2 regions of the Alkalibacterium sp. s-m-28 genome follow, and region 1 is predicted to be linked to the other one. Evidence: a T-box and tRNA genes for the amino acid it is inferred to sense, from the RefSeq annotation. Region 1 holds a T-box; the other holds one or more tRNA genes.
The links. A T-box is a leader RNA that pairs with one kind of tRNA and senses whether it is charged. The one in region 1 lies ahead of ACYQ4S_RS02765 (valine--tRNA ligase), so its partner is inferred to be a tRNA-Val.

Region 1 (4,393 bases):
TAAGGATGTATTCGGAATCCAGTCATTTTCACCTGTCGTTAAAGTTGATAAAACGCTGGATGAAGCTAAGAAAGCCGTGGTTCATCTGGTTAAGGAACAGTTCAGAGAGAATGTGACTTTCAAGATCATGACCAGAAGAGCTGACCATGATTTTGAATATGATACGAATGAAATGAACCGTCTGCTTGGAGCTGAAGTTGAAAAGGCTGTTCAGCCAGTATCAGTGAAAATGAAGAACCCGGATGTTACAGTCAGGGTAGAGGTTCGAAAAGACGGGATTTTCATCTCTGTTGATACTCTGTCAGGTGCAGGAGGTCTTCCAGTAGGTACAAGTGGAAAAGGGATGCTTATGCTGTCAGGGGGGATCGATTCACCTGTTGCGGGATATCTGTCGATGAAACGAGGCATGTCTATAGAAGCTGTTCATTTTCACAGTCCGCCTTACACTAGCCCGCAAGCTCTTCAGAAAGCTAAAGATCTCACTGCCAAAATTGCACGTTTTGGCGGAGACGTCACCTTCCTGGAAGTTCCCTTTACTGAAATTCAGGAAGAAATTAAGAAAGTGATTCCCGAAACGTATTCAATGACTATTACCAGACGAATGATGCTGAGGCTGACTGATGCGATCAAAGAACACAGAAACGGGTTGGCGATAATCAACGGTGAGTCGCTCGGGCAAGTCGCTTCTCAGACTCTAGAAAGCATGAGAGCTATAAACGAAGTGACCAATACTCCTGTTCTCAGACCACTGATTTCAATGGACAAGAACGACATCATTAAAATTGCACAGGATATCGATACCTTTGATCTGGCGGTTCAGCCTTATGAAGACTGCTGCACGGTCTTTGCCCCTACACGTCCTAAAACAAAGCCTAGACTGCACAAGGTCAAGGAACTGGAAGAGGAGCTGGATATCGAAGGGATGATGCAGCGTGCACTGGACGGCATTGTTGATACGGTGATCGGTAAACATTCCGATTCTGAGCAGTCAAATGAAGATGCATTTGATTCGCTTTTCTGATCTTTTGGTTGCATTCAGCTCTGATGAAACGTACACTAGACTTAAACGATAGGAAAGAAGGGAAAAACATGGATGTAACTTTAAAAGGTAAAAAATTCCAGACAAACGCTCAACCCCCTCAAGTAGGAGACGATGCGCCTTCCTTTACGGCTAAGAATCTGAATGAAGAAACGGTCAGCTTGTCAGATTACAAAGGAGATGTGCTGATCATCAGTACGGTTCCGGATATTGAAACAAGCACGTGTTCCAGACAGACGAATACCTTCAATGATAAAGCTGAAGATCTGAAGAATACACGGATCATTTCCATATCGACAAATACTATAGAGCAGCAGACCAAATGGGCAGAATCTAAAGTGCTGTCTTCAGATATTCTTCATGACAGTGACCGGTCATTTGCTAAAGATTATGGTCTTTACATCGAAGCTATTGACAAAATGGCTCGGACAGTCTTTGTCATCAATAGAAACGGCCAGATCGTCTACCGTGAAGTGGTGAAAGAAATGGCAGAAGATCCTAACTATGAAGAAGCTTTGTCAGCTGCAAGACATGAAGAAGCAGAACTGAACTAATTCAGACAAGAGAATAAATAAAAGCATAGAACAAGAGGAGTAATGATCCGAATCATCTCAGAGAATGGGTGTCAGCTGGAAATCCCTGATGAAGACGATCACGAAGTAGCTTGGGAGCTTTTACGGGGAAACCAAATAGTACTCGTAAATGGGACGACAGACCATTAATACTGTCTAGAGAGATTACAGCATATATTTGATCGACCGGAATATGCTGTAGTAATATAGGTGGTACCGCGAAGCATTCGTCCTAGTTTGATTAGGATGGGTGCTTTTTTTGATAATTAAAATAAATGAGGTGCATAAAATGGAAGAGAATAACATGTCAACGAAATACGATCCAACTGCCGTAGAAGCAGGAAAATATCAGGAATGGCTGGATAAAGATTTGTTCAAGCCAAATGAGAAGGGAACAGAACCGTATTCTATCGTCATTCCGCCGCCGAACGTGACAGGGAAACTTCACTTGGGCCACGCATGGGATACGACGCTTCAGGATATCATAATTAGACAAAAGCGTATGCAGGGATATGACACCTTGTGGCTTCCAGGGATGGACCATGCCGGAATAGCAACCCAGGCCAAAGTAGAAGAGAAACTGGCTGAGCAGAACATTTCCCGTCATGATCTGGGTCGAGAGAAGTTTCTTGAAAAAGTATGGGACTGGAAAGAAGAATATGCGGCTAATATCCGTGATCAGTGGGCAAAAGTTGGTATATCAGTCGATTATTCAAGAGAACGGTTTACGCTTGATGAAGGACTGAATAAAGCAGTAAACAAAGTATTTGTTGATCTGTATAATAAGGGTCTTATCTATCGTGGAGAGTACATCATCAACTGGGACCCTAAAGCGCAGACGGCCTTATCAGACATTGAAGTCGAGCACAAAGAAGTCAATGGTGCCTTCTACCATATCAGCTATCCGATAGTGGACAGCGAGGAGTCGGTAGAAATTGCTACGACCCGTCCGGAAACAATGCTTGGAGATACGGCTGTAGCTGTCCATCCAGATGATGAGAGGTATCAGCACCTGATTGGAAAGAAAGTGCTACTTCCTATATTAGACAGGGAACTGGATGTCATCGCTGATGACTATGTCGACATGGAATTTGGTACAGGAGTAGTCAAGATTACTCCCGCCCATGACCCGAATGATTTTGAAATCGGTCAGCGACATGATCTGAAACAAATCAATGTGATGAACAATGATGGATCCATGAACAGTCTGGCAGGAAAATATGAAGGGATGGACCGGTTCGAAGCACGTAAAGCTCTAGTCAGTGATCTTAAAGAAGAAGGATATCTAATCAAGATTGAAGACATGCAGCACAGCGTGGGTCACTCAGAACGAACAGGTGTCATTGTCGAGCCGAGACTGTCAACTCAATGGTTTGTGAAGATGGATCACTTATCTGATAAAGCACTGGCTAACCAGCTGACTGAAGATAAAGTCAATTTCGTACCGGAACGTTTTGAGAAGACATTCAATAGCTGGATGGAAAATGTACACGACTGGGTTATTTCAAGACAGTTGTGGTGGGGACACCGTATACCGGCCTGGTATCACAATGAGACAGGTGAAGTTTACGTTGGAGAGTCAGCCCCCTCTGATCTGGAAAACTGGACGCAGGATAATGATGTGCTGGATACCTGGTTCAGTTCGGCCCTCTGGCCTTTTTCTACTATGGGGTGGCCTGACGTGGAAAGCAGCGACTTTAAGAAATACTTCCCGACGAGTACGCTGGTAACAGGGTATGACATTATTTTCTTCTGGGTCAGCCGTATGATTTTCCAGAGTCTTGAATTTACAGGCAAAGCGCCGTTCAAGCATGTTCTCATGCATGGACTGATAAGAGATGAGCAGGGCAGAAAGATGAGTAAATCTTTAGGAAACGGAATTGATCCTATGGAAGTCATCGACAAGTATGGTGCGGATGCACTGAGATGGTTCCTTTCCAACGGATCTGCTCCTGGCCAGGATGTCCGCTTCAGTTATGAAAAGATGGATGCATCATGGAACTTCATCAATAAGATATGGAATGCAAGCAGATATGTCATCATGAATTTAGGTAACTTTTCAGTTGAAGAAATCGATCTGACTTTAGAAAAATCGATTGCAGACAAATGGATCCTAGCTCGTCTTAATGAGACAGTCAGACAAGTGACCGACCTGTTTGAGAAGTTTGAATTCGGTGAAGCTGGCCGTCAGTTGTATAAATTCATCTGGGATGATTACTGTGACTGGTATATAGAGATGAGTAAGGAAGTCCTGACACAGGGAACGAAAGAACAGAAGCAGTCTGCCAAGTCTGTTCTTGTACATGTTCTGGACCAGACCCTGCGTCTGCTTCATCCGATCATGCCATTCGTAACTGAAGAAATATGGTCTCATATCCCTCACTCAGGAGAGTCCATCGTAACTGCAGAATATCCTGTGACTCGCACTGAATTCGAAGATCAGGATGCTGTAGAAAACATGGACATGTTGATCGAACTGATTAGGGCTGTCAGAACGATTCGTTCGGAGGCTGACAGACCTTTGTCCAAAACGATTGATTTGCTGATCAGAACTAAAGGAGACAAAGAAGAGACTTTCCTTAAAAAAAATGAGTCATTCATCAGACGATTCTGTAACCCTGATCAGCTAGTCATAGAACAGTTGGTCGATGTGCCGGAAGAAGTGAAAGTAGCTGTAGTAACTGGCGCGGAAGTATTCATCCCACTTGCCGGACTAGTCGACTTCAAAGAAGAAATCAAGCGTCTGGAAAAAGAGCAGTCTAAATGGCAGAGTGAAATCACT
Region 2 (4,393 bases), on a different contig from region 1:
TGTATCTAATCAGATTGCACAGAAAAAAAGCAACAGGGAAAATGCGGACGAGGCTATTGCGGCTATGAAGCAGGTCGGAGCAGACATCAAAGCTATTGATGCTGAACTGGATGAGTTAGAAGAAAAGACACAGACCATTGCTTCAGGACTGCCGAACTTGCCTCACCCGTCTCTGCCTATCGGTGAAGATGAAGAATCAAACGAAGAAATACGCAAGTGGGGAGATCTGCCTGAATTCGACTTCGAACCGAAAGCCCACTGGGATTTAGGTGCTGACCTGAAAATTCTAGATTTTGAAAGAGGTGCAAAAGTTGCCCGAAGCCGATTCCTGTATTACAAAGGACTCGGTGCCAGACTGGAGCGTGCTCTTTATAACTTCATGATCGACCTGCATGTGACTGAACACGGATATGAAGAAGTCATTCCGCCTTATCTTGCAAATGATGATGCTCTGTATGGTACAGGTCAGTTTCCTAAATTCAAAGAAGATGTTTTCCAGATCGACGGACATCCGCTGACGCTTATTCCAACGGCAGAAGTCCCGTTGACTAACTATTATCAGAACGAGATTCTTGATGAAAAAGATCTGCCGATCTACTTTACGGCTCTATCTCCTTCATTCCGTTCAGAAGCGGGAAGTGCAGGAAGAGATACTCGAGGATTGATTCGACTCCACCAATTCAATAAGGTTGAGATGGTCAAATTTGCTAAGCCGGAAGACTCTTATGACGAGCTTGAGAAGATGACCGCAAATGCAGAAGCGATTCTGCAGAAGCTGGGACTTGCATATCGAGTTGTTCTTCTTTCTACAGGAGATACTGGCTTTGCGGCAGCTAAAACATATGATCTAGAAGTGTGGATCCCGACGCAGGAAACTTACCGGGAGATCAGTTCATGCTCTAATACAGAATCTTTCCAGGCTAGACGGGCGATGATCAGGTATAGACGTGAAGAGGACGATAAGATCGATTATGTACACACGCTGAATGGATCAGGGCTAGCAGTCGGACGTACAGTAGCCGCAATTCTTGAAAATTATCAGCAGGCTGACGGCAGCATAAAAATTCCTGATGTACTGGTGCCGTATATGGGCGGCGTCACAGAAATCAAATAAAGTGTATCCCTGCTGAAGTATACAGATTCAAGTCGATGTTCGGCTAAATAACTGTCCGTCACTGATGTAGGAAAATATAGAAAGGCTTGTCTGAGTCATATATAAGACAAGCTCTTTTTCTTTGATTCACGAGGCAGTGTGATACAATCATAATAGACATATTCGACCTTAGACTATGAATAGAATCAGGATCAGGAGGAAACAGCGTGGCAGAATTAGAAAAAGCAGTATTTGCAGGAGGGTGTTTCTGGTGTATGGTCAAGCCTTTTGACTCGCAGCCCGGTATCCATTCCGTTGTATCAGGCTATACAGGTGGACACGTTGAAAACCCGACGTATCGAATGGTCACTTCCGGTACGACTGGTCACACTGAAGCAGTAGAAATCACATACGACCCTGAATTAATGCCTTATAGAGAATTGGTAGAGATATACTGGAGACAGACTGACCCCACAGATGCAGGTGGACAGTTTGTGGATAGAGGAGATTCTTATAGACCTGTGATCTTTTACAATAATCAGGAACAGAAAGAAGCAGCTGAGCAGTCAAAAAAAGAACTGCAGGAAAGTGGCAAATTCAAAGATCCGATCGTTACGACTATCGAAGAGGCAAAACCCTTTTATCCAGCTGAAGAATACCATCAGGATTTTTACAAAAAAGAGTCTGCTCACTATAAACGTTATAGCATTGGATCTGGAAGAGCAGGCTTTTTAACTAAGCACTGGAACGAGGATCCTGCTGAGGATTAATAGTGGTGAGAAAAGAAGTTCAAATTATTTTTACAAAAGTTGTTGACATTAGGTCGATATCTTTGTATGATATAAGAGTTGCTGCGGTAACACGACGCAATAAACTGTATAGTGGCGATAGCGAGAAGGATCCACCTGTTCCCATTTCGAACACAGCCGTTAAGCTTCTCAGCGCCGAGGATAGTGAAGGGTTTCCCTTTGTGAAAGCAGGACGTTGCTATGCAGTTTTTAATGGAGGTTTAGCTCAGTTGGGAGAGCATCTGCCTTACAAGCAGAGGGTCAGCGGTTCGAGCCCGTTAACCTCCATAGATCCATGAGCCGTTAGCTCAGTTGGTAGAGCAACTGACTTTTAATCAGTGGGTCACAGGTTCGAATCCTGTACGGCTCATATATAAGAGTAATCTTATATATGCTACATGCGGATGTGGCGGAATTGGCAGACGCACTAGATTTAGGATCTAGCGCTTCACGGCGTGGGGGTTCAAGTCCCTCCATCCGCATAACAACACGCCGGCTTAGCTCAGTTGGTAGAGCAACTGATTTGTAATCAGTGGGTCGAGGGTTCAAATCCTTTAGCCGGCATTTTTTACGGGCAGACTGATCTGCCTTGTTGCGGAAGTAGTTCAGTGGTAGAACATCACCTTGCCAAGGTGGGGGTCGCGGGTTCGAATCCCGTCTTCCGCTTGTGAATAGACACAGGTAACCAAAGTACACTTCAGCCGGGGTGGCGGAATTGGTAGACGCACAGGACTTAAAATCCTGCGGAGAGTTTTCTCCGTGCCGGTTCGACTCCGGCCCTCGGTATTCACAATGATCAGCACCCTTAGCTCAATTGGATAGAGTACCTGACTACGAATCAGGCGGTTAGAGGTTCGACTCCTCTAGGGTGCACTTTAACATTCGGGAAGTAGCTCAGCTTGGTAGAGCACTTGGTTTGGGACCAAGGGGTCGCAGGTTCGAATCCTGTCTTCCCGATTAGTAATAAAATGGCGGTGTAGCTCAGCTGGCTAGAGCGTACGGTTCATACCCGTGAGGTCGGGGGTTCGATCCCCTCCGCCGCTATAATAAACAAACGGATCCGAGGACCTTTAGCTCAGTTGGTTAGAGCAAACGGCTCATAACCGTTCGGTCGCAGGTTCGAGTCCTGCAAGGTCCATTGTCATGTTTGTAGTTGCTTCAGCAACGTACAAACATGATACACTTTGACGTAAGTCCATAGTGTATCCTTAAATGATTTTCTACTATTATCGCGGGGTAGAGCAGTTGGCAGCTCGTCGGGCTCATAACCCGGAGGTCGCAGGTTCGAGTCCTGCCCCCGCAATTGCTATATCTGTAGTTACTTTAGTAACGTACAGATATGGTACACTCGAGCGAAAGCTCGCAGTGTCTCATATAAAGATTTTCGTAAGGTCCCGTAGTGTAGCGGTTATCACGCCTGCCTGTCACGCAGGAGATCGCGGGTTCGATTCCCGTCGGGACCGTTTTAGCGGGTGTAGTTTAGTGGTAAAACCCCAGCCTTCCAAGCTGATGTCGGGAGTTCGATTCTCCTCACCCGCTTTATACTTGAATAAAGTATACCTAATATGTTTAGGGCCTATAGCTCAGTCCGGTTAGAGCGCACGCCTGATAAGCGTGAGGTCGGTGGTTCGAGTCCACTTAGGCCCATTTTAATACTGGCCCCTTGGTCAAGCGGTTAAGACACCGCCCTTTCACGGCGGTAACACGGGTTCGAATCCCGTAGGGGTCATAGTAATAAAATAGTATTACTTTAATGGAGGATTACCCAAGTCCGGCTTAAGGGAACGGTCTTGAAAACCGTCAGGCGTGTAAAAGCGCGCGTGGGTTCGAATCCCACATCCTCCTTTACCATGGCTGTTGATGCTTTAGTGATTACAGACATAGTACACTCTAGCGTCAGCTTGCAGTGTCTCAACACAATGATTTTCTATTATTATCGCGGGGTAGAGCAGTTGGCAGCTCGTCGGGCTCATAACCCGGAGGTCGCAGGTTCGAGTCCTGCCCCCGCAATTGTCATGTCTGTTGAAGCTTTAGCGATTACAGACATGATACACTTGGACGTCAGTCCACAGTGTGACCTCATAGAGGCTGAATAAATCGTAAGGTCCCGTAGTGTAGCGGTTATCACGCCTGCCTGTCACGCAGGAGATCGCGGGTTCGATTCCCGTCGGGACCGTAAAGCAGGATATTGAAAGATGGCGCTGTAGCTCAGTTGGTAGAGCAACGGATTGAAGCTCCGTGTGTCGGCAGTTCGACTCTGTCCAGCGCCATAGCATTTTGGAGGGATAGCGAAGTGGCCAAACGCGGCGGACTGTAAATCCGTTCCTTCGGGTTCGTAGGTTCAAATCCTACTCCCTCCATCGCTAGGGGTATAGTTTAATGGTAAAACTATGGTCTCCAAAACCATCGATGTGGGTTCGACTCCTGCTACCCCTGTCAGCAATTCATCATGACATTATTTGTTGAATATGCTATGATTTTAATTAAGAATATGGCGATTGTGGCGAAGTGG

Region 2: it has a tRNA-Val gene. The T-box ahead of ACYQ4S_RS02765 (valine--tRNA ligase) is inferred to sense a tRNA for this amino acid. The anticodon was not compared.

The regions. Positions count from the first base shown of each region.
Region 1 is NZ_BAAGIQ010000010.1:1,325-5,717, reverse strand. It holds gene thiI (tRNA uracil 4-sulfurtransferase ThiI) at 1-1,021, shown strand, start outside; gene ACYQ4S_RS02770 (thiol peroxidase) at 1,090-1,593, shown strand; T-box leader at 1,611-1,849, shown strand; gene ACYQ4S_RS02765 (valine--tRNA ligase) at 1,901-4,393, shown strand, end outside.
Region 2 is NZ_BAAGIQ010000033.1:1,795-6,187, reverse strand. It holds gene serS (serine--tRNA ligase) at 1-1,114, shown strand, start outside; gene msrA (peptide-methionine (S)-S-oxide reductase MsrA) at 1,321-1,863, shown strand; rRNA gene rrf (5S ribosomal RNA) at 1,971-2,086, shown strand; tRNA gene ACYQ4S_RS06195 (tRNA-Val) at 2,097-2,169, shown strand; tRNA gene ACYQ4S_RS06190 (tRNA-Lys) at 2,179-2,251, shown strand; tRNA gene ACYQ4S_RS06185 (tRNA-Leu) at 2,282-2,363, shown strand; tRNA gene ACYQ4S_RS06180 (tRNA-Thr) at 2,373-2,445, shown strand; tRNA gene ACYQ4S_RS06175 (tRNA-Gly) at 2,476-2,547, shown strand; tRNA gene ACYQ4S_RS06170 (tRNA-Leu) at 2,582-2,667, shown strand; tRNA gene ACYQ4S_RS06165 (tRNA-Arg) at 2,681-2,754, shown strand; tRNA gene ACYQ4S_RS06160 (tRNA-Pro) at 2,765-2,838, shown strand; tRNA gene ACYQ4S_RS06155 (tRNA-Met) at 2,852-2,925, shown strand; tRNA gene ACYQ4S_RS06150 (tRNA-Ile) at 2,946-3,019, shown strand; tRNA gene ACYQ4S_RS06145 (tRNA-Met) at 3,112-3,184, shown strand; tRNA gene ACYQ4S_RS06140 (tRNA-Asp) at 3,272-3,344, shown strand; tRNA gene ACYQ4S_RS06135 (tRNA-Gly) at 3,350-3,420, shown strand; tRNA gene ACYQ4S_RS06130 (tRNA-Ile) at 3,454-3,528, shown strand; tRNA gene ACYQ4S_RS06125 (tRNA-Glu) at 3,539-3,610, shown strand; tRNA gene ACYQ4S_RS06120 (tRNA-Ser) at 3,637-3,726, shown strand; tRNA gene ACYQ4S_RS06115 (tRNA-Met) at 3,819-3,891, shown strand; tRNA gene ACYQ4S_RS06110 (tRNA-Asp) at 3,985-4,057, shown strand; tRNA gene ACYQ4S_RS06105 (tRNA-Phe) at 4,079-4,151, shown strand; tRNA gene ACYQ4S_RS06100 (tRNA-Tyr) at 4,161-4,241, shown strand; tRNA gene ACYQ4S_RS06095 (tRNA-Trp) at 4,247-4,317, shown strand; tRNA gene ACYQ4S_RS06090 (tRNA-His) at 4,376-4,393, shown strand, end outside.